4 regions of the Paenibacillus sp. S-38 genome follow, and region 2 is predicted to be linked to each of the others. Evidence: riboswitches for the same ligand, from Rfam matches in the RefSeq annotation. Region 2 holds a riboswitch; each other region holds the start of a gene.
The links. A riboswitch is a leader RNA that binds a small molecule or an ion and turns the genes downstream of it on or off. The one in region 2 is predicted to bind cyclic di-GMP.
Positions count from the first base shown of each region.

Region 1: it holds a riboswitch for cyclic di-GMP, as region 2 does, so the genes downstream of both, ACP26L_RS35165 (OmpL47-type beta-barrel domain-containing protein) here and ACP26L_RS16245 (DUF192 domain-containing protein) in region 2, are expected to answer to the same signal.
Region 3: it holds a riboswitch for cyclic di-GMP, as region 2 does, so the genes downstream of both, ACP26L_RS11670 (diguanylate cyclase domain-containing protein) here and ACP26L_RS16245 (DUF192 domain-containing protein) in region 2, are expected to answer to the same signal.
Region 4: it holds a riboswitch for cyclic di-GMP, as region 2 does, so the genes downstream of both, ACP26L_RS00165 (PilZ domain-containing protein) here and ACP26L_RS16245 (DUF192 domain-containing protein) in region 2, are expected to answer to the same signal.

Region 1 is NZ_CP187970.1:8,028,832-8,036,595, forward strand. Features, by position in the region: gene ACP26L_RS35165 (OmpL47-type beta-barrel domain-containing protein) at 1-4,100, opposite strand, end outside; cyclic di-GMP riboswitch class I at 4,195-4,294, opposite strand; gene ACP26L_RS35170 (GlsB/YeaQ/YmgE family stress response membrane protein) at 4,889-5,146, shown strand; gene ACP26L_RS35175 (cold-shock protein) at 5,428-5,652, opposite strand; gene ACP26L_RS35180 (cold-shock protein) at 5,797-5,997, opposite strand; gene ACP26L_RS35185 (methyl-accepting chemotaxis protein) at 6,122-6,799, opposite strand; gene ACP26L_RS35190 (methyl-accepting chemotaxis protein) at 6,747-7,583, opposite strand; gene ACP26L_RS35195 (glycerol-3-phosphate dehydrogenase/oxidase) at 7,714-7,764, opposite strand, start outside.
Region 2 is NZ_CP187970.1:3,538,467-3,546,230, forward strand. Features, by position in the region: gene ACP26L_RS16210 (HelD family protein) at 1-309, opposite strand, end outside; gene ACP26L_RS16215 (Lrp/AsnC family transcriptional regulator) at 575-1,030, shown strand; gene ACP26L_RS16220 (hypothetical protein) at 2,594-2,986, opposite strand; gene ACP26L_RS16225 (hypothetical protein) at 3,038-3,193, opposite strand; gene ACP26L_RS16230 (hypothetical protein) at 3,190-3,624, opposite strand; gene ACP26L_RS16235 (helix-turn-helix transcriptional regulator) at 3,636-3,833, opposite strand; gene fumC (class II fumarate hydratase) at 4,082-5,476, shown strand; cyclic di-GMP riboswitch class I at 6,093-6,181, shown strand; gene ACP26L_RS16245 (DUF192 domain-containing protein) at 6,268-6,609, shown strand; gene ACP26L_RS16250 (Flp family type IVb pilin) at 6,667-6,849, shown strand; gene ACP26L_RS16255 (Flp family type IVb pilin) at 7,007-7,189, shown strand; gene ACP26L_RS16260 (Flp family type IVb pilin) at 7,282-7,464, shown strand; gene ACP26L_RS16265 (Flp family type IVb pilin) at 7,557-7,739, shown strand.
Region 3 is NZ_CP187970.1:2,521,761-2,529,524, reverse strand. Features, by position in the region: gene ACP26L_RS11680 (glycosyl hydrolase 53 family protein) at 81-3,884, opposite strand; gene ACP26L_RS11675 (hypothetical protein) at 4,107-4,319, shown strand; cyclic di-GMP riboswitch class I at 4,606-4,696, shown strand; gene ACP26L_RS11670 (diguanylate cyclase domain-containing protein) at 4,764-6,236, shown strand; gene ACP26L_RS11665 (amidase family protein) at 6,396-7,764, opposite strand, start outside.
Region 4 is NZ_CP187970.1:26,532-34,295, forward strand. Features, by position in the region: gene map (type I methionyl aminopeptidase) at 1-99, shown strand, start outside; tRNA gene ACP26L_RS00135 (tRNA-Arg) at 314-389, opposite strand; gene ACP26L_RS00140 (RNA polymerase sigma factor) at 571-1,095, shown strand; gene ACP26L_RS00145 (zf-HC2 domain-containing protein) at 1,092-1,598, shown strand; gene ACP26L_RS00150 (hypothetical protein) at 1,595-2,752, shown strand; gene ACP26L_RS00155 (DedA family protein) at 2,930-3,535, shown strand; gene tadA (tRNA adenosine(34) deaminase TadA) at 3,609-4,070, opposite strand; cyclic di-GMP riboswitch class I at 4,412-4,499, shown strand; gene ACP26L_RS00165 (PilZ domain-containing protein) at 4,613-5,323, shown strand; gene ACP26L_RS00170 (peptidoglycan recognition protein family protein) at 5,447-6,172, shown strand; gene ychF (redox-regulated ATPase YchF) at 6,354-7,454, shown strand; gene prfA (peptide chain release factor 1) at 7,605-7,764, shown strand, end outside.

The DNA of each region.
Region 1 (7,764 bases), 3.7 Mb from region 2:
GGATCCACCGCGGTGAAGCTTACTTTTCCGTCTTCGGAGAGTGCCGTTGTTACAGGTGCCGTGCGGTCAATAAGGACTTTCACACTGCGGGCCTGCTCTTTGTTGCCGGCCTTGTCTACAGAGTAGAACGATACTTCCGTTGTTCCTTCGCTGCTGATCACAGCAGAGGTGCCTTCGGTATATGCACCGCCGCCGATGGAATAGAACGTACCGGCGACTCCGCTGCCCGTATCGGCTGCTGCCAAGGTAACCGTAACCTCACCTGCAGTCCAGCCCTCCGGTGCAGCTGCTTCCGTTACCGGAGCCGTACGGTCCATCACAACTTCGATGCTTTGAGCTGTTTCTTTGTTCCCCGCGGCATCCACCGTGTAGAAGGATACTTGATGGGATCCATCCGCGCTGATTTCAACCGATGTACCTTGAGTATATGGCGCTCCGTCCACGGAATAGAAGGTTGCCGCCACACCGCTGGCTGCATCAGCAGCTGTCAGAGTAACCACGCCTTCTGGGGAAACCTGGGACGCAGTGACCGGTGCGGTACGGTCGATTCTTACCATAGCCGTACGCGGCTCTTCTTTGTTGCCCGCTTGGTCCACCGAGTAGAATGCGAGGGTGTGTTCTCCCTCTTCGTTGAACGTTACTGCCGTGCCTGTCTGGTATTCTCCGCCGTCCATGGCGTAGTAGGTTGCAGCTACTCCACTGTCGGTATCGGTTGCTGTCAGGGTAACGACCGGCGAACCGCTGGTCCATGCGCCCGAAGCATCCGACGACGTCACCGGAGCGGCTGTGTCCGTCACCAGACGGGCCGTGACCACGTTCGACGGTGCAGATTCGCCAAAGGAATTGCTGTAGGATGTTACATAGAACTCATGGTTTGCGTAAGGCAGATTCGTTACCGTGTAAGACAGATTGTTCAAATTCTTCGTCAGAGCGACCGGCTGGCCGTCCACGATTTGGTACACGTTGTATCCATTCGCATAGGTAGCGAAGGTCCACAGGATTTGGGCCGTTTTGCTGTCAGTCAGCTTGAGACTGGCCGTTGGCGGCTGCATCTCCGGATAGATGATGTTCTCGCTCCAGCGGGCCGATGGTGCGGACTCGCCGAACCGGGTGCTGACTGCCGTGACTTCGTAGTGATGCGTCGTTTCCGTCAGGTTGTACACTTTGTAGGTCAGTGCCGTACCTTTGTAGAGCAGCTGTCTTGTACCGCCGGTTACTTCGTAGAGACGGTACTCATTCGCCCAAGTTACGGAATTCCAAGTGAATGTCATATTGTTTGCATTGAACACGGAGCCCTTAAGCACCGGTGGCTGCACTACCGGCCATACGAGTGTGAATGTGACTTTGGAGGCGGCCGGTGATTCACCGAAGCGGTCGCTGTAAGACACGACCTCATATTCATAGCTGCCTTCCGGCATGTTGGATTCCACTGCGGACAATCCACCGCCGGTGACTGTCTTCTTCAGCACGCGCTGCCCGCCTTGGATCGCATAGACACGGTAGGCTGTGGCATAAGTTACGCTGTTCCAGGACAAGACAATGTCATTGCCCGAGGAGATGGCATAGCGGAAGTTCGCCGGCGCCTGCATAACCGGGAAGACCAGCGGGAACGTCACGGTGCTGCCTTCCGGCGATTCGCCGAAGCGGTCGCTCACCGAGTGCACCACATAAGTGTAGTCGGCTTCCGGCTGGTTCGCCATCACGGCCGAAGTGGTGGTGACCGTCTTCACGAACACCTTCTCGGCACCTTTCATCTGGTACACCTTGTACGATGTGGCATAAGTGGAGGCCGTCCATCTCAGCGTAACATCGTTACCGCTGGAGAGGCTGTACGTCAGGTTCGTCGGCGGCAGCATCGTCTGCTCGTTCACCGATACGGACACTTGGCTGCCCTCCGGAGATTCCCCGAAACGGGTGCTTACGGAATGAACGACATACGTGTGATCACCATTTGCTAATTTCGAAAACGTAGTGGTAAGAGAAGTAACCGTCGTTTTCAGGACTTTCTCACCGTTCACAAGCTCATACACTTTATAGCTGTTCGCGTAGGTTGCGCCGGTCCAGGAAAGGACCGCATCGTTGCCGTTCTGAAGTTTAACCGCCAGATTGGCGGGTGCTGCCATGACCGGGAAGACAATCGGAACGGTGATTTCCGCGCCGCTTGGGGATTCGCCCAGTGTATTCGATACGGAGTGAACAGCATAGCTGTATTCACCGGCCGGCAGATTCGAGTAATACACGGTGGTTCCGGTAACGGTGCTCTTCAATACTTTTTGACCATCGATGATTTGGTATACCTTATAGCTGTTGGCATAAGGAGCCGCAGTCCACTTCAGCGTCAGATCATTGCCGCTCGTAATGGTTTGTGTCAGGCCTGTTGGAGCAGCCATCGTTTCGCCGTTCAAGGTGAACGTCAACCGCGTGGCCTGTGCCGATTCGCCGAAGCGGTTCGAATAGCTTGCAACCTCGAAGGTATACTCGCCCGGCGACTGATTGTAGAAGGTGACGTTCGTTGCGGATACCGTATTCTTCAGCGTCCGCTGGCCGTTTACGATCTGATACACTTTGTAAGAGTTGGCGTTAGCCGCCGCATCCCAGGAAAGGACGAAGTCGGTGGCGCTCTTGGCTGTTTGGATCAAGTTCGCCGGAGGCTGAATCACTGGTACCTCAACGGTTACTGCTGCCTCACTGCCCTCGGCGGAATCACCGAATTTAGTAGAGGTGGAGTACACCTTGTACGTATAAGTGCCGCTCGGCTGGTTAGTAAAGGTAACCGTCAGCGCGCTAACCGTGCTCTTCAGCACCGGCTGGCCGTCCACGATCTGGTATACCTTGTAGCCCGTCGCGTTGGCCGCAGAGGTCCAAGCCAGCACGATGTCATTCACATTCTGAAGCTTAGCTGTCAGTCCGCCAGGCGCGCTCATCGTCACCGAACCCACGGTGATCGAGACGGATGCCGCATCGGCGGAATCCCCGTAACGTGTGCTGGTCGAGCGAATTTCATAGGTGTAATCGCCGGCCGGTTGATTCGTATAGGTTACTGCCGTACCGGTAACCGTACCTTTAAGCACCGGCTGTCCGTCCACGATTTGGTATACCTTGTAACCCGTTGCATTAGCGGCAGCCGTCCAGGACAGGGTGATGTCGTTCACGTTCTGGATCCGGGCTGCAGCATTGGTTGGAGGAAGCAGGGTAATGCTGCTTACCGTAAAGGCTAGCTTCGCAGCTTCAGCGGACTCACCGAAGCGGTCGCTGTAAGAACGAATTTCGTAAGTATAGTCTCCCGCCGGCAGTGCGGTAAAAGCGGCACTTGTCGTCGTGACCGTCTTCTGCAGTACAGGCTGTCCATCGATAATCTGGTACACTTTATAAGAACCCGCATAAGTCACTGCATTCCACCGAAGGGTCACATCGCTGCCGTTCGACAGCGTGTAGGATGGACCGGTCGGTGCCGCCATGACTGGAGTAACCACCGTAACCTGCAGCGGAGTGCCGCGCTGGGATTCGCCATACAGCGAGTTCACAGCGGATACGGCGTAAGTGTATGTGCCGGCTTGATTGTTCGCAATAGAGAACGTCCGGTTAGCCGTGCTTGTCAGCAGCGAGGCACTGCCATCGGCTGCCATGCTGTAAACGTTATAAGTCTGGGCATTCGCAGATGAGCCCCAGCTCAGTACAATATCATTGCCGTTCTGGATGGTGTACGTCAGTGTTGCCGGTGCAGCCATCTCAGGATAAACCACTTCCACGTTGATCGGTGCACTTGGGCCCGACTCGCCTTCAGCGCTCAGCGTCGATACGACATAAGTATACGAGCCTTCAGCCAGGTTGCTTGCCGTGTAGGAAGTTGTTGTCGACTTGGCGAGGGGCTTCAACTGACCCTCTCCAATCTCATAAATCTGATAGCCTGTCGCCCCGTAGACCGAACTCCACGAGAGCTTTACATCATCAGGTGTCACAAACTGCGATGCCAGATTGCTCGGCGGCAGGATAGACGAGTTGATTTCCGCAGCAAAAGCGCTTACTCCGGGAAGAACCAGCTGAAGAAGAAGCAGCAGGGAAACAAAGAAAGAAAATTGCGAGCGATACGGTTTGCCCATGAATGTAGTCCTACCTTTCTTGGTGTGTGAGGGGCATTGGTCCAATAAAAAAAGAACCCCGGACAAGGTTCATAGGCATAAAGCTATGATTCCTTGTGGCAACCGGCTGCCTTCCTTTAAGAGAAATATCTCTTACCGGTTCAGGCCCTGTGGCTTTGCGTCACGCAGTTTCCTGCGTTTTGCCCTTTTCACTAGAATATGATGAGTACGTTTCTATCATATTCGATTTAGGGCAAACTGTCTATAGATAAGTACGATTTAAGTAGGTATAAATACCTTGTAAAAATAGGTTTTTGTCGAATTTAATCGAAAAAGACATTCGACTTTTCCAAGGGAAGCTGCTGATGCTCCCCTTCGTAGTTCCTCCGCAGCAGGAGCCGTCGTCATGATCCTACGGGCTGTACGCAAGCTGAAGATCCGTGGGTGCTGCAGGCGCAGGAGCAAAACCGCCGCCCCATCAAAAGATTCTGCTGCGACTGCGGCCGTCAACGAATAAAGCCGGCGATCTTCCCGCGGCACTTCAGAAAGCCTGCCGTATGACGCCGATGTGTCGTACTAGGTAAATCGAGACGGTGCCGAATCCCATACGGATGCCTTTGCGCTAGTAAATGTCAGATGGAATGTGTAACGACTGATGCCTCCTTTTCCGACTCCTTATGGAGTTATCGTTTCTACAAGCCCTCGTATCGACCGGGGCTGCTTCTTTTATCGGCGTGATTCTACCGCGAGTTGATAGGTTAATAGTAAGCATCCAACGATTCAAACAAAATAAAAAGGAGGTAGTTCAAATGGGTTTCTTATGGTCCTTGATTATCGGCGGTATCATCGGTTGGCTGGCTGGCATGATTATGGGGAAGGATCTCCCCGGCGGCATTATCGGTAACATCATCGCAGGTTTTGTAGGTGCATGGCTCGGTGGTCTTCTCCTGGGTGACTGGGGTCCGGAAGTCGGCGGCTTCTATATCGTCCCTGCGTTGATCGGTTCGATCGCGCTGGTCTTTATCGTAAGCCTGATCCTGCGCTCCATCGGACGCAATAGGGTTTAACGAATAAGAACCTGCCGCTGATTCCTACGTGGAAGCTTCCGCTTTCACTCCCAACCCATATCACAGCAAAGAGCGCCGAAGACGGATACTTCGGCGCTCTTTGCTGTTCGGTATCTACCAAGGTGCATCGGACTTAGGGCGAAAGACGCCCGCTTCCTCCTCTCGCCGCGTACCGCCTCCTTGTCCGTCCGTTTCACGCAAAAAAGCGGTACGGCTCCCTCACCAACCGGTGAAGAGCCGTACCGCCATATAGGGTTATACTGTAGGAGCAGACGGGTACATCAGGACATCGTAGCGCTTTTCTTCTTCGTTTCACGCTGGGGGACGACAAGCTGCGGAACCATCTTCATGCTTCGAACCATGGGGACATTGCACAGCGGGCAAGCCGGTACATGCTCCATCGCATAGTGATCCCGCATCCAGCTTCGGCAGCCTTCCTGCTCGCAGGACCAAACCGCCGTGTTCTCCAGCGGCGCTGCGGGAGCAGGTTTTCTTCGAAAATACATGATTCTCCTCCTTATGACTTCCCTTGGGAAAGGGGTGCCCCGGCCCGTTCTTCCGTAAAGAACAGGCAGGCACCCCTTTCATTTGACCATAAAAAACTGCCCCTAACACCGGTTAAGGGCAGTTTTTCTTTTGCATTGTGGGTATTACAGCTTTACAACGTTCTCAGCTTGTGGACCACGGTTGCCTTGAACTACGTTGAACTCAACGCGCTGACCTTCGTCGAGGGTTTTGAAGCCTTCGCCTTGGATTGCGGAGAAGTGTACGAATACGTCGCTGCCGCCTTCAACTTCGATGAAGCCGAAACCTTTTTCTGCGTTGAACCATTTCACTGTACCTGTTTGCATGTGAGAAAACCTCCAAAATTTGATTTGTAACATGTTCTTTTTACTTCGGTTGAAATAAAAAATTCACACATTACAAAAGGTTCCATCTTACAAATGATAACCCTTTACAATATGTGAATTCAGGTTACAAATATATGATATGTTTACATCTTACCACAGCGCCAAAGGGATTGCAAGACGATTGCCCAGAAAAAAGAAAATAAGTTATACAATAGAGAGGAGACCGCCGGATGCCTTCCAGCGGCTCCTTTTCCTGCACCCCATCACGCTTTGAACCGGCCGACCAGCATCTGAAGCTCCCGGGCCATATGTGCCAAGTGCTGCGAAGAAGCGGACATCTCCCCTCCATGGTCGCAAGCTGTTCCTCCGTAGCCGCGGAAACCTGCTGAGTGCCCGACGAGGCCTCCTCGGCAATCCGGAGGATCCCCCGGATCGTCTCCGTCATCCGCTGTGTGCCGGCCGTCATCCCGCGGCCCCCTGCCGTTACCGCAGCGATCCGCTCCGCCAGGGCGGAAACGGAGCTCTCGATCTCCCTGAACGAGGTGCCCGCTTCCTGCATGCTGCCCATGCCCTCCTGCACCTGAGCGGCGGTCCGGCGGGTGGACTGAACCGCCGCCTGGGTCTGCTCCTGGATCCCCGTGACAAGCAGGTGCACCTCCTGTGCCGCACCGATCGACTGATCCGCCAGCTTGCGTACCTCACTGGCCACAACGGCGAAGCCCTTCCCATGCTCGCCGGCTCTCGCAGCCTCAATGGAAGCGTTGGGTGCAAGCAGGTTGGTCTGGCCCGCCATGTCCGTCATCAGGCCGACAATGCCGCTGAATCCGCTCGGACTGTCCGCCAAGCGTGTGCATAACCTCGGCCAGTCCGTCCACCGTCCGATGGATGTCCTCCATCCGGGTGGCGGCATTCTGCACGCTGCGGCTGCCTTCCCGCGCCGCTCCTGCAGCCTGGGTGGCGGTTTCCGCCGCATCCTCAGCATCGCCGGCCACCTTCAGCGAGCTCTCCGCCATCCCACTGGCGATGTCCAGCCCCTCGGCAACCTGGCTTGTCTGATGAGCCGCCCCCTCCGCCACTTCGTGCGAGGCGGCGGTGATCGTTTCGCTGGCCCGGCCGGTCTGCTCGGCGCTCGCGGTCAGCTGCTCCGAAGACGCAGCCACCTGCTCCGAGGTCACATGCACCTGGCGGATCACCTGCCCGAGGTCCTCCAACATGGCATTGAACGAAGCCGCCAGCTGACCGAGCTCATCTCTTGACCTGTAGTTTGAACGAACCCGAAGGTCTCCGGAAGCCGCTTGAGCCGTCAAGCGCTGAAGCTCACGTGCCGGCCGGACGACAGAGCGGGTTATGTAAAGCCCCATCCCTGCTGAGAGGAGCATGGCGCAGAGAATGCCGCTCACATTGAGCATGGACGCCCGTTGAAAATCAGCCTCCTGCCGCAGAGGCAGCTGATCCGCCTGACCGGAGTTATACTCCGCGAGGTCCACCAGGATCATGTTCAGCTCATCCAAAGCCAGGCCCGCTTTGCCCTGGAACTGGGCGAATGCGGCTTTCCCCTGGCCCCTAAGGGTCATTTCGATGGTCATAGCTCTCTCGGAACGGTAGACAGCAGAAATTTCATTGAGCTTGCTGTGGATTGCAAGATGGAGACTACTTCCATATATCGGACAGAAGCCGGACAAATTGTAGTAAAATTTGGTTAATTGATGGCGCGGGTCAGATCGCAAACCGGCGCGGCTGCTCCTCATCCGCCGGCACCACGGCATC
Region 2 (7,764 bases):
CCGCCAGTCGACGACGAGCAGCTCGGGAGAGTCCGCTTTTTCCACACCGAATTTGCCTATGTACAAGGGCTGCGGCGCCTCCTTGCCGGCTTCCTGAAAATCCAGCCGTCCGAAGTAAGGCTCGGGCCCGGCCTGGGTGAGACTGCGCCGCTTGTTGTCGCGGATGGACTCCAGCACCTGCTCGGTCAAGTCGGGACCTGTGTATACAGGGATACCCTGCAGGTAGTTGAGCTGCTCCTCCATCTCATGGATCGTGCTCTCGAGGCGTTCAAGTTCTTCGCTGTAAGCTTGCTGCAGACCGGATTCCAAGTCGTGTCACCCTCCGTTCGAATGTGCTCGGATTATGTTTTCGTCTCGTTCTGAATACGTTTCCTTGTTTTGACAGGAGTAATACTATAGCATATGGCCCTATCGGCTGCAACTGCTTTTCGGCGCGGGATGCAGCATGGATTACAGAACACGAAAACTTCGGGGAGGCCGTCTGGACACGGGGGCTCCGCCCCTCTATGATGGAAAAAAGAGGATCGGCGGCAGGCCCGGACCTTAGAGAGACCGAAGGAGAGGAAGAGTCGAGATGGAACAGCGCGAAGCGAGAAAAACGGATGGGGGAGGCGGGCTCGATGAGACCGACCTTCATATCCTCCGGCTGCTGCAGGGGAACAGCCGGCTGCAGTGGAAGGAGATCGGCCGCGAGGTGCATCTGACCGGTCAGGCGGTCGGGGGCCGCATCCGGCGGATGGAGGACCTCGGAGTCATCCGCGGATACACCGTAAGGACCGACCCGGATCGCACGGGAAGAGCGGTCACGGCGCTGGTGACCGTGTTCCTGAAGTCGGCGTCCCACCACGGCCGGTTCCGTGAATTCGTCACCTCGGAGGAGCAGATCACCGAAGCCCACCGGATCTCCGGGGAGGGCTGCTATCAGTTCAAAGCGCAGACAGCCACACAGGAAGAACTGAATGATCTGCTCGACCGGCTGCTCGAGTACGGCAATTACCGGGTGCAGCTCTCACTCGGCGCGATCAAGTGAAAGAACCGTCCTGGGGCACAGGACGGTTCTTAAAGCCGTTCATCGCCTTGTGGTGAGCGCGGCGATAAGGCCGAAGGGCCAGGCACGGGCCAGAGGCCGGAGGGACAAGGCTGAAGGGCCGGGCAAGGGGGCCAGAGGCCGGAGGGACAAGGCCGAAGGCCATGCACGGGGGCCAGAGGCCGTAGGGACAAGGCCGAAGGCCATGCACGGGGGCCAGAGGCCGTAGGGACAAGGCCGAAGGGAAAGGCACGTGGCCAAGGCCGGAGGGACAAAGCCGAAGGGCCAGGGCCGGCAGGACAAGGCCGAAGGGAAAGGCACGTGGCCGAGGCCGGAGGGGCGGGCACGGGGCCAAGACTGTGACTAATCCGGAGTCTGGCCAGACCGAGCCGAGGCCAATCCATAGACGAGTCAGCGGCGAGCCGGGTACCATGCTCCGAGGCAGCCCCCAAGTAGAGTCAAGTCATGGCCAAGCCTTCACTTGGAAGTTTATTTGGCATTAGGAAGTCATCCGAAGGGAGAAATTCAAATAAGGGAACTCAGATGTCTTATTTGAATATTTCCCATCATTTCCCGGCATTTAGCGGAACTCAGATGCCTTATAGTCTCCTTTTTCATCGAAAAGCTGGCTCGGGCAACGAAATAGCGAACCTCAGTTCCTTTATTTGCAAAATGGCCCTATTGGCGGGGGATATAGCGCATTTCAGTTCCCTTATTTACTTTTTTAGTCCGGTAGGCCTGGCTGCTCATTGGGGAATGCCGCACATTGGGCGATAAGGCTCGACGGCCGGATCAGCGCGGAAATGGATGGTGCTCGAATTCCCCAGCAGGAGCGAACCTATATGGCGATAGCACCTTTGGCCATGTCTGCACGGAAACAGACGGTGCTGGAACTCCCTCTGCAGGAATGCACCTATATGGCGATGGCAGTTCCGGCTAGTTCGGCCCGGAAAAGGGACGCTGCGGAGGTTTCCACTGGAGTGGACATATGAAACCATCGCTCGCCTGGTCAGCAAATCTCTCCGTAACGTCCGGCCAGTTCAGCCGAAAATCGGCCTTACGAGTCCCACCGACCGGAGCGGACTACATGGACAATGGCACGTCCGGCCAGTTCGGCCGAAAACCGGCGATACAAGTCCCACCGACCGGAGCGGACCACATGGGACAATGGCACGCTCTGCTGGCTCCGCCCGGAATCCAGCGTTACGCGTCCCCCTTGTTGGAGCGGGTCCCCCATATGGCGGTATAGCTCAACCGTCCACCTCACAGGAAACGGACGCTGCGAAGCTCTCACGCCTCTGTGAACCTAAGCGTCGGACGCCGGATATACTCGGACGGTTCAATGCTGGCTGCCGCTGCTTCGTCCGGGGCATTTTACGCTTAGGGTGTACCACAGCTCAGGCCAGCCTTTTCAAGCGATATCGCTTCAATAGTTATCGCTTCAATAGTTATCGCTTCAATAGTTATCGCTTCAATAGTTATCTCTTCAATCGATATCTCAAATCTTACGTCATTCGCGCGATACCGACCGGAGCGGTTTGGCTGCTGCCAAGGCACGGGCCGGTGTTACCGCCGCTTGCGGATCTTCCACCATTCGACGGCAGATTGAAGGATAGAGGCAATGAGCAGCACGACGACCAGCGGCATACTGCTCACATGATCTCCTCCACGGCTTTCCGTCCATAAGTCGAGCATGACCATCAACAGCAGCAGCACCAGCAGGACATAGTAGCTGAACGCCGCACTCTCGGTTGCGATGGCTTTTCCCCGTTCCCGTTCTTCCTCCATAGACTTCCAAGCGAACGCATTCAAGAGTGTGGGAAGCACCAAGGAAAGAAGGAACAGTTCCATCGTACCGAGCGGTTGGCCTTCATACAGCTTCGTGATAGTCAAGCCGAGTATACAGAGCACGGCGGCGGAGGCAGCGGCGCGGCGGAACAGTTGAAGCGGTGAAGGCATACAGGAATCGTTCCTTTCCTCGGGTATCAACCGCAGATTGACTTTCACGTCTTAGCGGTATTTGCGGACGGTCCACCATTCGATGAGGGGCTGCAGTACCAGGGCAGCGCACAAGGCGGCGAACATCGGTACGTTATCGATGGTTCCGTCCTCCGGCCCCGTCCATTCTCCGACAAGGAACAGCAGAAGCAGCACCGCAAGCATCACATGGTAACTGAGCGAGGACTCTTGGCCGAAATGGAAACGCCCATCTCATCCCTTTCCTCCACGTGCGAGTTCCAGGCGAATACATGAAACAGGGGGATCAGCACGATGGGGAGTGAGATCAGGTCGCTTTCGGTCAGCGGTCTGCCTTGGAGCAGTTTCGCGGCGTTGAGGCCGAGAACAATGAGAACAGCGACAACTGCGACGGTTCGGCGGATCAGTGGAAGGGCGGGCCGCTTTAGCTTTCTTTGCATCATCGGATCATTTCCTTTCGAAGGGGCTGAACACTCGAAGCGTCTTATCTTTGACATCCGGAAGAGACCGGGCCGCCGGTCGTCGGCGAACGATGGCGATGAACGTTCACTCCATCTTATCTGAGTCATTCCTGGCTTCCATTGCTGCGTGATGTTTAACTTCATGATCGCTCGCTTCATCACCATCAGACTCAGGAGCCGCCGCCAAGGAACAATTCGTCAACCGTCACCCCCAGGACGCGGGCAAGCTGAAAAGCGAGGGAGAGACTCGGATCGTATTTGTTGTTCTCGATGGCATTGATGGTCTGGCGGGACACCGCACAGGCTTTGGCGAGATCGTCCTGCGACAGGCCGTGGGCTTTGCGGCGGTCTTTGATGTCGTTTTTCATGGTGGAACTCCCTCAAGGTTGTCAAATATGTTTGACACTATTGTAGAGTGCAGAAGTATTGTATGTCAAATAATTCCTGTTATAAGAATGGATTGGAAGGGATTTTGGCTGACATATCGTATTAAAAAGTGAAGGAGTATGGGGGCAGAGAGGAGTCGATTACCGATGAAGTTCGCCTCCGGAATGGAAGGAGCAGGAAACGGGGTAATATAGGAGGATGAGACCAAGCCAAGGAGAGTGACGAAGCAATGGAAGGGTTCAGAATCGAACGCGATACGATGGGCGAAATCAAGGTGCCGGCGGATAAGCTGTGGGGCGCGCAGACGCAGCGCAGCAGCGAGAACTTCCGGATCGGCACCGAGCGGATGCCGCTGGAGGTGGTGCATGCCTTCGCGATCCTCAAGAAGGCGGCGGCCCGGGCCAACGAGCGGCTCGGCAAGCTGGAGCCGGAGAAGGCCGAGGCGATCTCCGCAGCGGCGACGGAGATCATCCAGGGCAGGTGGGACAACGAGTTCCCGCTCGTCGTCTGGCAGACCGGCAGCGGCACGCAGTCCAATATGAACGCGAACGAGGTCATCGCCCACCTGGCCACCAAGCGGCTGGAGGAGAGCGGCAAGACGGTGCGCATCCACCCGAATGACGATGTGAACCGCTCGCAGAGCTCCAACGATACGTTCCCGACGGCGATGCATATCGCCGGGGTGCTTGCCGTGGAGAAGCGCCTGCTGCCGGCCCTTGCCGAGCTGCAGGGTACGCTGAAGGCGAAGATGGACGAGTTCAGCGACATTGTCAAAATCGGCCGGACGCATCTGCAGGACGCCACACCGCTGACTCTCGGCCAGGAGATCAGCGGCTGGTGGGCGATGCTCGAGAAGAGCGGCGCGATGATCCGCCGGAGTGTGGAGACGATGCGCGAGCTGGCGATCGGCGGGACGGCCGTCGGCACAGGGCTCAACGCCCATCCGAGGTTCGGGGAGACCGCGGCCGAGGAGATCTCGAAGGAAACGGGCATCCCGTTCGTGTCCTCGGACAACAAGTTCCACGGCCTGACGAGCCACGACCAGATCGTCTACACGCATGGAGCGATCAAGGCGCTCGCGGCGGATCTCATGAAGATCGCCAACGATGTAAGGTGGCTGGCCAGCGGTCCGCGCTGCGGCATCGGCGAGATCCGGATCCCGGAGAACGAGCCGGGAAGCTCGATCATGCCGGGCAAGGTGAACCCGACGCAGAGCGAAGCGCTCACGATGGTCGTCTGCCAGGTGATGGGCAACGACGCGGCGATCGGATTCGCCGCCTCTCAGGGGAACTTTGAGCTGAACGTGTTCAAGCCGGTGATCATTCACAATTTCCTGCAGTCCGTCCGGCTACTGGCCGACAGCATGGAGTCGTTCAACCGCAACTGTGCGGTAGGCATTGAGCCGGACCGTGCGGTCATCCAGCGCTATCTGGAACAGTCGCTGATGCTCGTGACGGCGCTTAATCCGCATATCGGGTACGAGAAGGCGGCTTCCATCGCGAAGACGGCCCACAAGGAGGGCCTAACCCTCAAGGAAGCGGCGATGCGCAGCGGTTATTTGACGGCGGAGCAGTTCGACAGCATCGTGCGGCCCGAGGATATGATTCATCCCTGGGAATCGTAGGCCCCCTTGCTCTATAAAATACACTTCCACACCGGAGTCCGATCAGCGGGGCTCCGGTTTTTTCTGTAGATAGGAATGCAGCAGTGTCACTTCACCTTGGAACCAGCCTGATTGACGCGTACCGTCCTTATCTGGAAAAGACGAAGCCGGTTATCTTTGGAGCGCTCTTTCGTATGTTTAGATGCTGCGAACATCCGGCCTTGGCCCCGGAATACAGCGTCCAGGGGTTGGAAGGGACTGGAGAAAGCCTGCGCAGGGTGTGTCCTCTGACCAACGGTAGGGCATAGGGCCCGGCAGAACGTCTCCGTTTTTCCCGGGACTTCGCGCAGGGAGTCTCTCTTACTTCCAGCCTACCTCCAGGCAGGATCAATTTACCAGGCGGGGGATGAGGCGAGGGTTTCCTCCCGGAAGCAGGGGGGGGTGCACCGTTTCCTGCGTCGTTAGCCTCTTTTAGGCTTCATGGGTATGGTTCTTTATGTTCTAAATAAACAAGGAGTTAATGCCTATTAAATAAGCTGTCAAGCATAAAAAACATAGTTCTAAAAGCACATGGAAACTCATCAAAATCCCGATAAGATATGGCTATCAAACGAGTTCGACGACAAAATTCGCCGAATCTCGATAAAGGCAAACCTGGTGAAAACCAGCGACGCAAAGCTACAGGGGCTACCGCGATAAGATCCGCTAAGCCAGCCAGCTACCGAAAGATGACGGGGTACATAGATGTGTTCCCATCCCTCCTTTCGGCTGAAGCAGGGATATTTTGTATGAACAAGGAGGCGAAATCCAGAATGAAGCTGGTGAATCTGAATACGGGAGAAACCCTTGCATCGGACCTGCATACCGCGAAGACCTTCTTGGAGCGGCTGCGCGGCCTGATGTTCTCCAAGGAGCTGCCGCAAGGCACCGGACTTCACATCCGTCCCTGCCGCTCAATCCACACTTTCTTCATGCGTTATGCGATCGATGTACTGTATCTGGACGAGAACCATACCATTGTGGGCATGCAGGAGAAGCTGCCCCCAGGCCGGGTCGGCCCGCTGGTCCCCCGCGCCGTATCGGTCGTCGAGCTTCCTGCGGGAAGTCTCAGCCTGACGCAGACGAAGGATGGACAAGCCGTAGTATTTTTGTAAAGCAGGATTCGATATTCACAAACCCAAGCCCAACCACTCAAAGGAGAGAGACACAGCATGATGAACAAACTGAGAGCACTCGTAACCGAAGAACAGGGACAAGGAATGACGGAGTACGGTCTGGTCCTCGGACTGATCGCCGTAGCGGTGGTAGCCACGCTGGTCATGCTGCGTACGGAGATCACGAACATTTTCACAGATGCACTGAATACGGTACAAAGCCGCAATTCAACGCCATAAATCGCAGCCGGAGTGTACATGAGGCAGCCTCATGGGAATCCCGCTTCGCTTAAGCATCAACGCACCAGTAATTAACCGAATATTCAAACAAAACGGCCGGCAGGCCCCATGAATCGCATAAATCCAACCCTATCCACTCAAAGGAGAGAGACACAGCATGATGAACAAACTGAGAGCACTCGTAACCGAAGAACAAGGACAAGGAATGACGGAGTACGGTCTGGTCCTCGGGCTGATCGCCGTAGCGGTGGTAGCCACGCTGGTCATGCTGCGTACGGAAATCACGAACATTTTCACCGATGCGCTTAATACGGTACAAAGCCGCACTAACACGCCATAATCGAACAATCGACTGCAGCTTGTGGAGTGGAGCCCGGAGGTTCCTTCCAAACATCAACCAAAGCCCAACAACTCAAAGGAGAGAGACACAGCATGATGAACAAACTGAGAGCACTCGTAACCGAAGAACAGGGACAAGGAATGACGGAGTACGGTCTGGTCCTCGGGCTGATCGCCGTAGCGGTGGTAGCCACGCTGGTCATGCTGCGTACGGAAATCACGAACATTTTCACCGATGCGCTTAATACGGTACAAAGCCGCAATACAACGCCATAATCGTACAATCGACTGCAGCTTGTGGAGTGGAGCCCGGAGGTTCCTTCCAAACATCAACCAAAGCCCAACAACTCAAAGGAGAGAGACACAGTATGATGAACAAACTGAGAGCACTCGTAACCGAAGAACAAGGACAAGGAATGACGGAGTACGGTCTGGTCCTCGGACTGATCGCCGTAGCGGTGGTAGCTACGCTGGTCATGCTGCGTACGGAGATCACGAACATTTTCACCGACGCGCTCAATACGGTACAGAGCCGCACTAACACGCCATAATCGAACAATCGACTGCAGCTTGTGG
Region 3 (7,764 bases), 1.0 Mb from region 2:
CCGGACCCTCTGATTCCGGAGCCTCTTGAGACTAATGGGTGTACCGGCTGCCTCCAGGAAGAGGCATACCGGTAAGAACCTTATTCTTCCGACGCCTGCAGGGCGCGGTACAGAATGACCGCCGCTTCCGCGCGGGTCGTTGCTTCTTTCGGTGCCAGCAGGCTGCCCCTGCCGTTGATCACGCCGGCTTGGACGAGGCCTGCAGCCGCCTCTGCGGCATACTCCGCCACGGTGGATGCGTCACTGAACGCCTCCAACCCGCTGCCGCTGGAATTCTTCCACTTGCCGGCCTTCTCGAGGGCTCTCACGGTCAGCACCATGAGGTCTTCTCTCGTGATGCGCTCCGAAGGTGCGAAGCCGCCGTTCTCTCGGCCGCCGGCCACGCCGAGCTTCTTCGCGATGCCTGCGGCATCATAGAAGTAATCCGTGCGTGTGACGTCGGAGAAGTTCGAATCGAACGATGCCGTCAATCCGGCCGCCCGTACGAGCATCTGCAGGAATTCGGCACGTGTTACAGGCGCATCCGGAGTGAACTCCGTATCGGATGTCCCCTGAATGACCCCTTTGGCCGCAAGGGCTTCTACCGCTTGAGCAGCCCAGCCGACATGCGACAGGTCGCTGAAGGAGCGCTTGTCATAAGCGGCTGCATAGGTGCTGAAATGAGTCGTCTGGAACGTCAGCAGGCCCGTCTTCGCATTCCAATGCGAGGTAGGGACGGCTTCCGCTTCACCGCTTGCGGTAAGATACCAGACCGTAAGGAATTCCGGCTGCTGCGCTTCCGCAGCGCTCGGCTTGTAAGGGATGGATACCGTGACCGGCGCATCCGGATTGTTCCACGCTATCGGCTGTCCGTTCACCAAGACCGTCAGGTCGATGACCGGCTTGCCGCCAAGCTTGCTCCGCAGGGCTTCGTCCTTCAGCGCGGACGGCTCCACTGCGCGGATGCCGACCGTCACCGGCCCGGTGCCCAGGCCCTTGCTTCCAGCGAGCATGCTGCCCGGAAGCGATACCGTGCCGAGCGGTGTGACCAGCTCGATGCGCAGATCAGGCTGCTCCTGCAGCAGTGCTGCCGGAAGCTCCTGCGCATACGCCTTGGCGCCCTGTACCGCAGGGAGCTCCAGCTTCAGGGCCTTGCCGCCCGATGCCTTCAAGCTCGCGGCCGCCTCTTCTGCGCTCAGCTTTGCGGTAGCTGTTCCGCTGGCCGCATCGTAGGCCGGCTTCTGCTCATCACTGTTGCTGCTGCCATTGCCACCGGAGCTCTCGCTTCCGCTGACAGATCCGCCGCTGCTGTCGTCATCGTCGTCATCGCTGCTGCTGTTACCGGTACCGTTATCGTTACCTCCGCCGGTACCGCTGCCGTTGTCGTCACTGCCGGTGCTGCCGCCGTTGTCGTTGTCGCCGCCGGTACCGTTATCGTTGTCGCCGCCAGTACCGTTATCGCTGTCTCCACCGGTACCGTTGTCGTTGTCTCCACCGGTACCGTTGTCGTTGTCTCCACCGGTACCGTTGTCGTTGTCTCCGCCGGTGCTGCCACCGTTATCTCCACCGGTGCCGCCGGTGCCGCCGCCCGGCTCATGGTTCACGGAGCCGTACACCGACACCGTTACGCTGCCCAGGACGGATGGCGTGATCTTCTGGCCTGCAGACAGCGCCGTCCACTCCGCGGAAGTCACACCGATCGTGCCTTCCCGCTCGATATTCTGCGCTTTGAACCTCACTTGAAGCGACTCCGTATTCGCCGCTTTGCCTTCCGCATGCTGTGTTACCAGATGAATCGTGCCGGCATCCGCATTGTAAGTTGCCTCCACAACGGTACCCGCTTCGGTGCTTTCGGCTCCTACGTATTGGAAGAGCTCACGGTCGTACGAGAGCTGCAGATCCTGCGAGCCGATCACATTCACGAGCCCGTCCACGCCGACGCCGACGGCAAACTCGCTGCCCGCTTCCACCTTAGCCGGAGCATTCAGGGTAGCCTTCGAATGATCCGTGTACAACTCAAACTCGTCAATGCTTCCCCAGCTTCCGTTGTTAGCGTCCGCTTCGACCCCAAGGGTCAGATGTCCGCCGGTCACCGAAATATTCGGAATAACGATATGCTTCCACTCATGCCACGCGGTATTGACGATGTCCGCGGTCCGCTTGTCGCCCGCCGCATTCACCGCGAAGAGTATCAGGCTCTTCTCCCCGCCGCCGCCCTGCGTGCGTACGGCCGCCGTGTAGGTGCCGTCAGGCAGGCCGGTCACCTTCTGCTCCACTTTGAACGTATAAGGCCGGTCGAGATAATAATGCAGGGAATAATCGCCGCTGTAGGCATTGCCGGCAGGAGCGCTCGACTTCTCGGCCGAGAGGGCCTGCGTGTCTCCGCTCAGGTTCCAGCTGCTGAAATCTCCGGCTTCGAAGCCGGCATTCAGCACATAGTTGCGTGTGCCTTCCACGGTAACAACGGCTTCCGCCTGAACCGAGGCCCCCTCGATCGTCCCTGCGATCCGAAGTGTACCCGGCTTCGCCAGGTCTTCCGCCTTTACTTCCTCCCATGCTACCGGAAGCGAACGGATGGAATCATCGCTGAACTCGCCCTTCACCTCAGCGGGAAGCTGCAGCTCGCCGCCCACGGTGATCTCCATGGTCACCGGCTGCACATATTGCAGTTCCGCCACGTAAGGCTCGTCTTCAAGCGGAGCCGAGACGAGGTTATACACATCGAGCGATGGAAGTGCATTGCCCTCGAAGTCGAACATCGCCTGGTTATCCCAGCCGTTGCCCTCTCCGGTCTTCCACCCCGCGCCCTCTACGGGAATCCAGTCCTGCTCCCAGTAGAACACGCCGAGACCACGGCCGCCCGGCACCTCATGAACCGCGTTCATGATATCCCGCACCGCCTGGGCCTGTCCCTGCACCGTCGCTTTGTAGCCGCCTGCGCTTTGTTCCGCCGGTCCGAAAATGTTCGTGAACCCGTCGCCGTTCTCCAGCGTGTATGCGTAGGCTGTCTCCACGACGATAACGTCTTTGTTATAACGAGCGCTGATATCGTTCATGTTCTGCTTCAGCTCTTCCAGCGTACCGTGCCAGTACGGGTAGAACGAGAGGCCAATGATATCAAAGTTCACGCCGCGGGCCGTAAGCGCATCGAACACCCTGTGGTAGAGGGCGTTGTCCCCGCCGTCCGCCAGATGCAGCATGATCCGCGTCTGGTTCTCCGGATCGTTGTCCTTCACCGCGCGGATCCCTGCCTTCAGGAGATTCGCGAACCCGTCATAGCCGCCGATCTCTTCTCCGGCGGACTGCTGCCACGTCTTGCCGTCCGGCCAGATCATGCCGCCGTTCGTCTCGTTGCCGATCTGCACCATGTCCGGCATCGCGTCCTTCGCCTTGAGCTCACGGAGTACGCTGTCGGTATAGTTGTAGACCTCCTGCTCCAGCTCGGCGCCGCTGAGATTCTCCCATGCGGCCGGCTTGAACTGCTTGCCCGGATCCGCCCAGAAGTCGCTGTAGTGGAAATCGAGCAGCACCTTCAGGCCCAGCTCCTTTGCATAAACAGCAGTCTCCACCGTCCGCGCCAGGTCGTTATTGCCTCCGCCAAGCGGATTCCCCTGCTCATCCACCGGGTTGTTCCAGATCCGCAGACGCACCCAGTTCGTCCCATGGTCCTTCAGGATCTGCAGCGCATCTTTCTCTACGCCGCCGTCGTAGTAATGCCCTCCGCTTTCTTTAATCTGGCTCAGCATGGAGACATCCGAGCCTTTAATGAAATCCGGGCTCAGCCCCTCAATGGGATTGATGCGGATCACGCTCTCCTGCTCTGCAGCCCGCGCCCCCTGGGGAACCCATGTCAGCGCCATGGCTGCCACCAGCAGCAGGGCCGTGCTTTTTTTCACGAATCGCATGCCTGAAAACGACCTCCCTGTCTTCGTTGTAAGCGGTTAACCAAGCTTTGGCAGACCGCTGAACCGATTATAGCAAACGCTCCCACGCGGATTACCCCCGCAAAATATCATTCTTCTGTACTTTTTGCAGGAATCCGCGGTTCCGGCTGCCCCGCCTTCTCTTTTATTTTAGGAAAAACTATGGTAACTTGAATGTCATATGAAGTTCAGGAGGACTAGAACATGGCCAAGCCGCAGTTCCGTTGGAACATTAAACTGAAGAAAAGCAACTCATACCTGGGTACCGTGTACCTCGAGGAGCCGCTCCCGGAGGTCGAGGACGTCATCATGATCGGCGACAAGAAGTACGCGCTCGTCGAGATTCAGCCGGGCAGCACCCGCGATTCCCATGATGTGTTCGTCGAGGAAGTCAAGAAGGACACTTTGAAAAAATAACAAAAACCAGCCTGTCCCATACCGGACAGCCGCTGGACACCGGCAGCCGGAGAAGGAAGCCTTCCTCTCCGGCTGTCGTTCATCCGGCCGGTCTTGTCTACGGCGGCACCTCAGTTACAGGGCTTCCCCTTTCGCTCCCGGCAGCAGCTAAGGCACGCCTGTCCCGATTTCATTCCATTTCACAACCCATTTTCCTAAATAGACATTTTTTACATTTTGACGAAAACGCGCAGGTCTTTTATTATTAATAGGTAATCATGATTTATAATCCATCTATCTTAACTTCACTTGTAAAAAGCAAACTTATTGAAAAATAAGGACGCAAAGCTTCGGGCCTACGGAATGCTATGTCATTCTATGGCAGCCGGGCCGCCTTAGTGGTGTGCATACAACCATCACCTGCTTGGGTGATGGTTTTTTTGATATCAAAGGGGCGCTTCCAACATGACATCGGCCAACTCTTCCCGCCTTCTGATTCTAGGCCTGCTCTTCGTATCCGTGCAGGCTGCCATATCCTTAGCGTACGGCGAATACATATTCCCCCTCTATCTGATGGATATCCTGGCTCCAGCCCTCTCCTTGGGTGTATTGATCGAAGTGATCCGCTCCCACACCGGTCCCCAGAAGCGATTCTGGAGTCTGATCGGCATATCTGTCTTTTGCGAGATGATGGCTCAGCTCATCTGGGGCTCCTATGAATGGATATGGAATATGGAGCCGCCTGAGATCGGTATCGCCGATATCTTCTGGGTTTCCCAGTCGCTGATTTACCTGGTCGCTTTCTACGGATGGGTCCGCTCAGGGGAGAAGAACCGCTACCTGCTCGACTCCCTGATTCTGGTGGTGAGTCTCGCCGTGATCAGCTGGGAGTTCCTGATCAAGCCGGTCTATTACGGCGAAGAGAATCTCAATCTCGTCACGATTACCGTCGACCTCCTCTATCCGATCACCTCTCTGCTCATGGTGTTCGTCCTCACCTCCTGGCTGCTGAACGGGGAGCGGCGGATGAGCCGACGGACCATGCGGATGCTGACCATCGGCTGCCTGAGCTATATGTCGGGGGACACGCTCTACATGCTGCTGATTGATATCCGTGCCCTGGATGCCCTGGAGCCCTGGATCGACACCTTCTGGACGGGCGCCGCCTTCTGGATGGCAGTGGCCGGCATCCGCTCCATCTCCGATGAACCGGATGCCGCCCCTGTAGAAGGCCGTCTCGGCCGGGTGGTCCGTTTCTCGGTTCCCTATACCGGCCTGCTCCTGCTGATCGTCATCTTGGTCTTCTTCCGCCTGACGACGGATGTGTTCGCCTGGGGACTGACGCTTACCGTTCTGCTTGTCCTCGTCCGGCAGATCCACTTCCTTACGGAGCGGGAGACGCTCAACGACAAGCTGAGCGAATCCCTCCGCAAGCTGGAGCGGATCGCAAGCAGTGACAGCCTGACGGGGCTGATGAACCGGCGGGCCTTCATGCTCGATCTGGAACAAAAGCTTGCTGAGGCAGGGCCGCGGCCTGTGGCCGTCCTGTATTTCGACCTGGACAAGTTCAAGCCCATCAATGACAATCACGGCCACCGCACAGGCGACCTGCTCCTGCAGGCCGTAGCCAAACGGCTGTCCACTCTGCAGCAGGACGGAATGAGCATGGCCCGTCTCGGGGGAGACGAGTTTGCGGTGTCCCTGTCTTCCCCAGGCAGCATAGAGCGGGTGCATGAACTGTCGAATGCCATCGTTGAGCATCTCTCCAAGCCTTATCGCCTGGAGGATGTGCCGATTCAAACGTCGCCTTCCGTCGGCATCGCCCTATACCCCCAGGATGCGCGGACCATGCCTAATCTGCTCGACGCGGCGGATCAGGCCATGTATGCGGCCAAACGGCTCGGGGGCAAGAGATGCTTCTTCTACCGGGGCGGTTAGCTCACCGGGACGGACTGCTCTGTCGGTGAGCCGATCATCAGGGGCAGCCTTCCCTGAACTTCCACTCCTGATGATGTAATATATGCTGTACAGACCGGCCCCCTGCTCACAGCTGCGAGCAGGGGGCCGGTCTGTTGGTATGAAGAGCGGATTCTCTTATTAAGGAAGAAGGGCGGGCGGCTTGCGGTGCAGCGTTCCTTGTTCATAGGCATAGGCCAGCCGGATCAGAAAGCCTTCGTCGAACGCTCGGCCCAGGAACTCGAGCCCTACCGGCAGGCCTTCCGGAGTGAAGCCCGCAGGCACCGTGACGGCAGGGAAGCCGGAGAACGGACTGAACTTCGTGTTCGAACCGGAGTTCTGCGGCTCCCCGATCGGGGCCGCCGGGTAAGCGGAGGTCGGATACACGATCGCATCCAGATCGTGATCCGCCATTACCGTAAGCAGCGATTCCCTGGTGAGCTTCGTACGGAACAGAACGATATCTTTATACTCTTGCGTATCCAGGGATTCGCGGGCGTTACGGGCTTTCATCGGCTCTTCCTGCGCCTTGATGTATTGTCCTGACTCGATTATGTCGTTCAAGGTAGCGTAAGGGGCCTTGGGCCCAAGCTCCTTCAGGTAGTCGTTCAGGTTGAACTTGAACTCGTAACCGCTGAGGCTCGGGTACTTCCCGATCTCTTCCGCATGAGGGATGAGGATCGGCACGGTCTGCGCGCCAAGCCGCTCGAGGTCATCCACCGCCTTGTAGACGAGGTCGCTGACCGCCTTCTGCTGCGGCTCCGAGCCAATCAGCTCCACGGCTACGCCGATCCGGACACCTTTGAGGCCGTCGGCATCCAGGAACGACGTATAGCTTGCGGGAATCCGGCCCACGCCGAAGGCCGTTGCGGTATCATCGGGGTCATAACCGGCCGTGGCGTCGAGCAGGATGGCCGCATCAGTGACGCTGCGGGCCATCGGGCCGCCGACATCCTGGGTGAGGGCCAGCGGGATAATCCCGTCACGGCTGGAGAGGCCTACGGTAGGCCGGATGCCTACCAGGCTGTTGAAGGCGGAAGGAACACGGATCGAACCTCCGGTATCCGTTCCCATCCCCGCTGCCGCGAAGTTCGCCGCGATGGAGGCACCCGTTCCGCCGCTCGAGCCGCCCGGGTTGAACTGCAGCGCATACGGGTTCAGCGTCTGGCCGCCGAGCGAGCTGGTCGTCGTAATATTGAAGGCGAACTCGCTCAGGTTAGACTTGCCGAGGATAATGGCTCCGGCGGCTTTGAGCTTCGCCACCTGGTCGGCGTCCTTGCCCGGCATCGAATCCTTCAGGCAGAGGCAGCCGGCCGTCGTGGCCATATCTTCGGTATCGTAATTATCCTTGACGATGATCGGGATGCCGTGCAGCGGTCCCCGCGGCCCCTGGGTCTGCCGCTCCTCATCCAGCGCCATCGCAATCTCCAGCGCTTCGGGATTGAGCGAGATCATCGAATTCAAGCTCACACCCTGCTTGTCGTACTTCGCAATCCGGTCCAGATACATC
Region 4 (7,764 bases), 3.5 Mb from region 2:
GACGGGTGGACGGCCCGGACGATGGACGGCAGCCTCTCCGCGCAGTTCGAACACACGGTGGCCATCACAAAAGACGGTCCGCTTGTCCTTACGCAATGAAAGAAAAGAGCCTGCGGCACGAAGGAATTCGTGGATGCGGGCTCTTTTTGCCATGGTGTCGGTATGTACTTTGGTTTGAATGTGCATGGGTTTCATCATCCATCGGGTAGTGTACCGCGGGGAAAGATCCTTTATACCCACCAGCTTATCGCTGAGAAAAAAAAGCCCTAAAGGGCCTGAATTCAAGGGTCATTATGCTGTGCCGTGATGTAGATGGCGTCCCCAAGAGGACTCGAACCACTATCTGTCCTTTAGGAGAGGACTGCTCTATCCTGTTGAGCTATGGGGACGCGTTATCCTAACCAAGGGTTATTATATCACACCGCCGCACGGGAGAAAAGCGAACACCCGGCCTCCGCGGGCAGGAAAAATTTCTTGCGGCCGCTGCAGTGAAGAGAGGCATGGCGGTCGTCTATTGCTTGTGGAGAAGGGAGGGGGAGACCGATTACCGAAGAAGCATGGATAGCCCGGATCGTAGGTGGGGACCGGGAAGCGTTCCGCGAGCTCGTGGAGCGGTACGGAACCGACTTGTACAAGGCCGTCTACTCGGTGCTGCATTCAGCCGGGGATGCCGAGGATGTGACGCAGGAAGTACTGCTGAAGATCTACAGCTCCCTCCCCCAGTACCGGCACGGCGGATTGAAAACATGGCTGACGCGCATAGCCGTACACAAGGCCATTGACTATAAACGCTCGAAAGACCGCAAGAGGGAGCAGCTAACCGAGGAATGGGAAGCCATTGGCGCGGCTGCTCGACCCTCAGGCAGCCCCGTGGAAGAAAAGGTGCTGCACAGGGACCGCCGGGAGCGGGTAAGGGAGAATCTCGAGCGGCTGCCGGGGGCGTACCGGGATGTGGTCGTGGCCTTTTATCTCGAGGACAAGAGCTACCAACAGATTGCCGACGAGCAGCAGGTGGCGGTCAAAACGGTGGAGTCCAAGCTTTACCGGGCCAAGCAGTATATGCGCAAAGCATGGAGGGAGGAAGATCTGGAATGAACCATATGCCGAGGGAAACATGGCTTGCCTACGTCCGGGGCGTGCTCACTCCGGAAGAAAGAGACGGATGTGACACTCACCTGGCAGAGGACTGTGCTACCTGTTTCGAGATCTACTTGGAAGCGCTGGAAGAGCTGGCCGAAGTGCTGCCGCAGCCGGATACCGCATCGCTGCAGGCATCGGTCATGAAGCAGTGGGACATCGAACATCGCTCTGCTGCGTTCCCCCCTGCGAGGCAGACCGGAATCCACCTTCACCCGCGGTCTTGGTTCCAGCATCCGCTGCTGCATTACGGGGTGGCCGCCGCCATTACGATGCTCCTGATGGGCACGGGTACATTTCAGTTCTTGATGGGCAGCGTTTCAGCGGCTGTGGATCCGGATCATCCGGACCTTGCCCGGCCGGCAGCCGAAACGGAACCTTATTCCGTAAGATGGATGGAAAAAACAGTCGGCCTGCTGGATCGGATCGAGTCCAAACGAGAAAGAGAGGATAACCGATGAACTCAACGAAACATCCGATGGTGGCTCTGCTGCTGTCGTTCATTCCGGGACTTGGCCACCTGTATAGGGGCAGAGTCATCAAAGGAATGACCTATGGGGTATTATTTTTCGGACTGGCGCTGTTTTCCTTCTTATCCGCTGTGATATTCAGGGAGATGAAATTGGGCGTACTCCTGTGCGTGATGGGGATAATAGTGGGCCTCATTAACCTGGTGGACATGATCGTGTCTCTTCTGGCCTCACCCCATCCGAGACCGCCCTATTCGTATCCGGGTCCCGTATCCCGCGAAGAAGAGGCGCAAGCCAAGCAAGGAATTCATTACGAAAGACAACCCCATGCATCCGATGTATATCCGCCTGCAGCGACGAACGACCGTTATTTTACCGTGTTCCTGTCATTCATTCCGGGGCTGGGGCACTTTCATCTCGGTCTGATGCAGCGGGGCCTGGCCTTCATGGCGGTATTCTTCGGCTTCATCGTCATGACACTGTTCCTCGCGGCATTAACCGGTCAGGACGATTTCTTCGTCTTCCTGGGGGTTCTCCCCATCGTCTGGCTCTACGGCATGTTCGACTGCGTACAGCTCCTGAAGCGCCGGGAAGCCGGTGAACCGCTGCCGGACCGGACGTTCTTCGAGGACTTTCAGGAGTGGCGGGGCGGCGGACGGAAGAACCGGACGCTTGCGGCGATTCTCTCCGTCTTCCCGGGAGCGGGCCATATGTATCTCGGCCTGCAGAAGAGGGGCTTCCAGCTCATGGCAGGGTTTCTGCTCGCGGTCTACATCCTGGATGTGCTGCGGCTCTCTCTCTTCATGTTCCTGATCCCCCTGCTGTGGTTCTTCAGCTTCTTCGATGCCCTGCAGCATATCTCCAGATGGGAGAGGGAAGAGCTCCGGGATATCCCGGTCGTCGAGTGGCTGCTGCACTATCAGCGCTGGGTTGGCTTCGGTCTTCTCGGCCTCGGTGTTTATTATTTGTTCGATCAAGTGCTGCTGCAGCTGCTCGATCTGTGGGTCACTTCTGAGATACAGAGGAGAATCATCTACTGGTTCGAACGGTATTTCCAGACGTTCGTCATTTCGGTCCTGCTCATCGGCGGAGGCATCCGGCTCCTGTTCGGCAGCCGTAATCCCAATCAGGGCAGGCGCATATGACGGGATAGAACAATGGAGTAGGATTAGGTATGCACAGGCCGTGGCTCACATAACATTGAGACTCTAGTAAAAGCCGTTCCCCACAGGGAACGGTTCTTCGGCGTTTAGAGGAAGGGTTCTCCGGGAAATCTGGATAGAGTACCGGGCCGGGAGCTTCCCTCTGCCCTTGATAAGGAGATGAGAAACGTGACGATTGATACGCTGCTGTCTTACATCCACCAGTTCGGATACCTCGCGCTGTTCTTCGCCCTGTGGCTCGGCATCGTAGGGATGCCCATTCCGGATGAGGTGGTGGTGATGACCGGAGGCATGGTGGGCGCGCTGCATCTACTGAAGCCGCTGCCCGCTTTCGTGATTACCTATGTGGGCGTCGTCTCGGGACTAACTCTCGGTTATGTGCTGGGCCGGGTCATGGGGCATCCGGTTCTGGAGCGTCTTCGGCAGAAGAAGAGCATGGAGCCCTATATCGAAAGATCGTATGCTATGCTGGGGCGTTACGGATCGGGTACGCTGGTATTCAGCTATTTTCTCCCGGTGGTCCGGCATCTGGTTCCCTACCTGGTCGGCATCAACGGCATGCCCTACCGGACGTATGCACTTTACTCTTACTCTACGGGATTCTTGTGGACGCTGGGTTACTTCATGCTCGGATATTACTTCGGGGATTCGATCGACGTGATCTCCCGCACGGTCACCAAGTATGGATGGTACGTGCTTGCGCTGCTGGTGGCCGGAGGGCTGGCTATGCTCTGGCTTCGGCCTCTGCGCCAGAAGGCCAGATAGAGCACAAAGGGAAGGACAAGCGCCTTGTCCTTCCCCACGTCACCTTATGCTTGCTTCTTAACTGACAGCCCGGCTACTTCTTTGCCCGCAGCCTGCGGAAGAAATCGGTCAGCATCGAGCCGCATTCTTCTTGAAGAATCCCGCTGACAACGTCAACCCGGTGATTGAACCGTTCCTCCTGCAGCAGGTTCATTAGTGTGCCGGCACATCCCGCCTTGGGATCCTGCGTACCGTAGACCACCTGAACGATCCGCGACTGGACGATCGCCCCCGCACACATGGGACAGGGCTCGAGGGTAACATAAAGACGGCAGTTCAGCAGCCGCCAGGCATCCAGATGCTCGCTTGCCTCGCGGATGGCGATGAGCTCCGCATGGGCCAAGGGGTCCTTATCCGTCTCCCGCCGGTTATAGCCGCGCCCGATAATCTCGCCTTCCCGGACGATAACCGCCCCGATCGGCACCTCCCGTATCGCTTCGGCTTTGCGTGCTTCTTCGATCGCGGCACGCATGAAGCGTACGTGTTCTTCCTCCATAGCTGCAAACCTCTCATTTCTGCTGATGTGGACAGGGTGACGGCAGAAGTTATTCTTTGTCAACACGCTGTGGATAAAATTGTGGATAATCCGATCCGTTTCCCAGTCCATTGTAGAAAAAAGTGCATGATAGAGCAAGTTCTATCCCTATTGCCCAACTTGTCCACAGACCCTTAACAGTGTGAATAACTAATATCGTTTATACACATGTGAATAAATGGCGGCGGATAGGATCAAAAAAACACTTGAAGAATCGGGTTCTCATACCTATAATGAAGAGTAATGATAGGTATATGTGCCTAAAAACTGATGCTAAGTGACTAGGAATTTCATAAGAATCATTCGCTTCACGGCAAACCTGTCGAAAGGCAGGGACGCAAAGCTTAGGGTCTACGGTCCTGCAGGGACTATGACAGCCTGGCCGCCGAATGGACTCACGAACCCCCCGGCGGATCCCTCTTTGCGAATGGAGTCGGCCTTTTTGGCTTGGCCGATCCCCTACATCCCAGAAAACACATAACCATGCGAGAGGTGGCAACCCCATGATGAAGATGGCTGCAGCAAGATCATCTTACAGCCTTACAGACGAGACGTACCACAGCCCCAGCGGCATCCTGCTTCACAGCCGGACGGTCGTAGAGAAGGCAAGCTTCGTTTCTACCGGTATTCTGACCTATGCGGAAGGCGATATTCTGGAGATCGAAATGTCGGAGTATAAAGTGTTCGAACTCGGAGACACCGTCAAGCTGACCGTCTATTCCCCGGGCGGTATTTATATCTTTGAATCGACAGTAGTAGCTAAAGACCACGGTGCTCTGATCATTATCAACCCGCCGCAGAACCGGAATTTGTTTGCCGAGAAGCGGGAGAACCCCCGGATTACTGTGAAGGAAGACGGACGTGTGCTTTCGGTACAGATGGCGGACGGCAGCGACCGGCTGCTTGAAGACAAGATCGATCTCAGTGTGCACAATGTCAGTGTAAGCGGGATTGGGTTTACCATCCGCGAAGATCTTCGTATCGGCAGGGGAGCTGTAGTGCACCTGCATTTGGATCTCGGCGTCGAAATGGCGTGCCGCGCGGAAATCGCTCGTACCGAGAGAACCGAGAACGGAGAGTTTTATTTTGGAGCCCAGTTCATCGATCTGGCCAAGGATAAAGCAAACTCGCTTCGTGCTTATGTTCTGAAAAAGCAGGTCGAAACGCATTTTCGCACGAAGCGGGAAGAGACGGCAAAGCGGGTCTTTAAATAGGCCTAAGCCGGGCAGAGAAGACAGCCGAATCACCTATAACCAGGACAGCCAGACGTATGCGCCGCGTACCGTCCACCTCTTTGCAGCATATGCTGTATGATAGAAGAAGAGGTGGTGAGGATCGTGGCTTTTTTGATGAAGTACGAGATCATTCCACGCTACTTGACGGGACCCAGCCAGAGAAGGCCTAAGCTTCCCTTATCCGGCTGCCGCTTCATGGTGGCCCATGATACGGGAAATCCGAGCTCAACCGCGGCGGCGAACGTGGCGTATTACGAAAGGACACGCAATGATATGGCGTCCTCCGCCCATTTGTTCGTCGATGACAAGCAGATTATCGAATGCATACCCCTGCTGACAGGCACGGCGGAAAAGGCGTATCACGTGCTCTATAACGTGACGACCGATAATGCGCGGTATGGCACCGATGCCAACGATACGGCCGGTGCGGTGGAGTTGTGCTACGGCGGAAGCATCAATCTGTCGGAATCGTACAAAAGGTACGTATGGGTTTTCGCTTATGCCTGTAACCGGTATGGTCTGAATCCGCTGACGGACATCACCGGGCACTACATCCTGGACCCGGCACGGCGCAGCGACCCGCAGACGCCTCTGCGGCAGCTCGGCAAATCGTTCGCGAACTTCGTACAGGATGTGGCCGACGAGCTCAAGGCCTGCACGATCGTTACGCCCCCGAAGCCCGAGGTGCTGATCGCGCCGGAGGACGCGAACAAGCTGATCGGCTTCCTGTCGGCGATCTACTACGCCTCGCAGGATGAGGAGAGCCGGACCGAGGCGAACCGGCTGGCCAACGAGCTGCGCCGGGTCTCGGGGCAGCCGGAACAATAAGATGAAGGGCGCTCCTGACAGGCGAATGCCCGCAGCAGGCTGGACTCCGTGCGCGGCGGGGGCCGGCTTTTTTACATAAGCCCGGTTCCAAAAAGTGTAACTGCGTGACAAACTGGCTAATAATAAGCTATAATAGAATGTCAGAATCTAAGCGGAATACCGGATAGGAGTTGTCCTTGATATGGCTTTGAAAGCAGGAATCGTCGGGCTGCCGAACGTAGGGAAGTCCACGTTGTTTAATGCGATAACACAAGCTGGGGCAGAATCAGCGAACTACCCGTTTTGTACTATAGATCCGAACGTCGGCGTAGTGGAAGTGCCGGACGAGCGTCTCGAAGGCCTTGCGAAGATCGTGACGCCGAACCGCATCGTGCCGACTGCATTTGAATTCATCGATATTGCCGGTATCGTCAAGGGGGCGAGCAAGGGCGAAGGCCTTGGCAACAAGTTCCTCTCGCATATCCGCGAAGTCGACGCGATCGTGCATGTCGTCCGCTGCTTCCAGGACGAGAACATCACGCACGTCTCCGGCAAGGTTGATCCGATCAGCGACATCGAGACGATCAATCTCGAGCTCATCCTCGCCGACGTAGACTCCGTTGACCGGAAGATCGAGCGCTCCCGCAAGAACCTGAAGGGCGGCGACAAGAAGGTGGCCCAGGAAGTCGAGACGCTCGAGAAAGTCAAAGAAGCGCTCTACAACGACAAGCCGGCCCGCAGCCTCGACCTCACCGATGAAGAGAAGCTGCTGATCCGCGACCTGCACCTGCTCACGATGAAGCCGGTCCTCTATGCGGCGAACGTCAGCGAGGCGGAAGTAGCGAACAGCGACGGCAACCCGTACGTTCAGCAGGTGCGCGAATATGCGGCCGCCGAGAATGCGGAGGTCGTGCCGATCTCGGCCAAAGTAGAGTCCGAGATTGCGGAGCTCGAAGGCGAAGACAAGGCGATGTTCCTCGAGGAGCTCGGCCTGCAGGAATCCGGCCTCGGCCGTCTGATCAAAGCGGCCTATAAGCTGCTCGGTCTGTATACGTACTTCACGGCCGGCGTACAGGAAGTGCGCGCCTGGACGATCCGCAAGGGGATGAAGGCTCCTCAAGCGGCAGGCGTGATCCATACGGACTTCGAACGCGGATTTATCCGTGCGGAAGTGGTCGGCTACGAAGATTTGACGAATTCCGGCTCCATGAATGCGGCGAAGGAAAAAGGGCTGCTGCGCCTCGAAGGCAAAGAGTACGTGGTGCAGGACGGCGACGTCATGCATTTCCGTTTCAACGTATAGCGGGGCCCGCGGCAGCCGGACTTCATGAGAGTGGAGCCGCCTTAGCCTTCAAGGACATCAAGGCGGCGGAGCAGACAGCAGGAAACAGTCAGTAGGATGCCATGGGCACGGATACGAAGAAACGGAAATGAAGGGAAAGGGTGAATGACGATGCTGGACCGGCTACAAGCGCTGGCGGACCGTTATGAGAAATTGAGCGAGCTGCTCTGCGACCCCGATGTCGCGGGCGACTCCAAGAAGCTGCGGGAGTTCTCGAAGGAACAGTCCGACCTGCAGGAAACGTATGATGCTTACATGGAATACAAGAGCG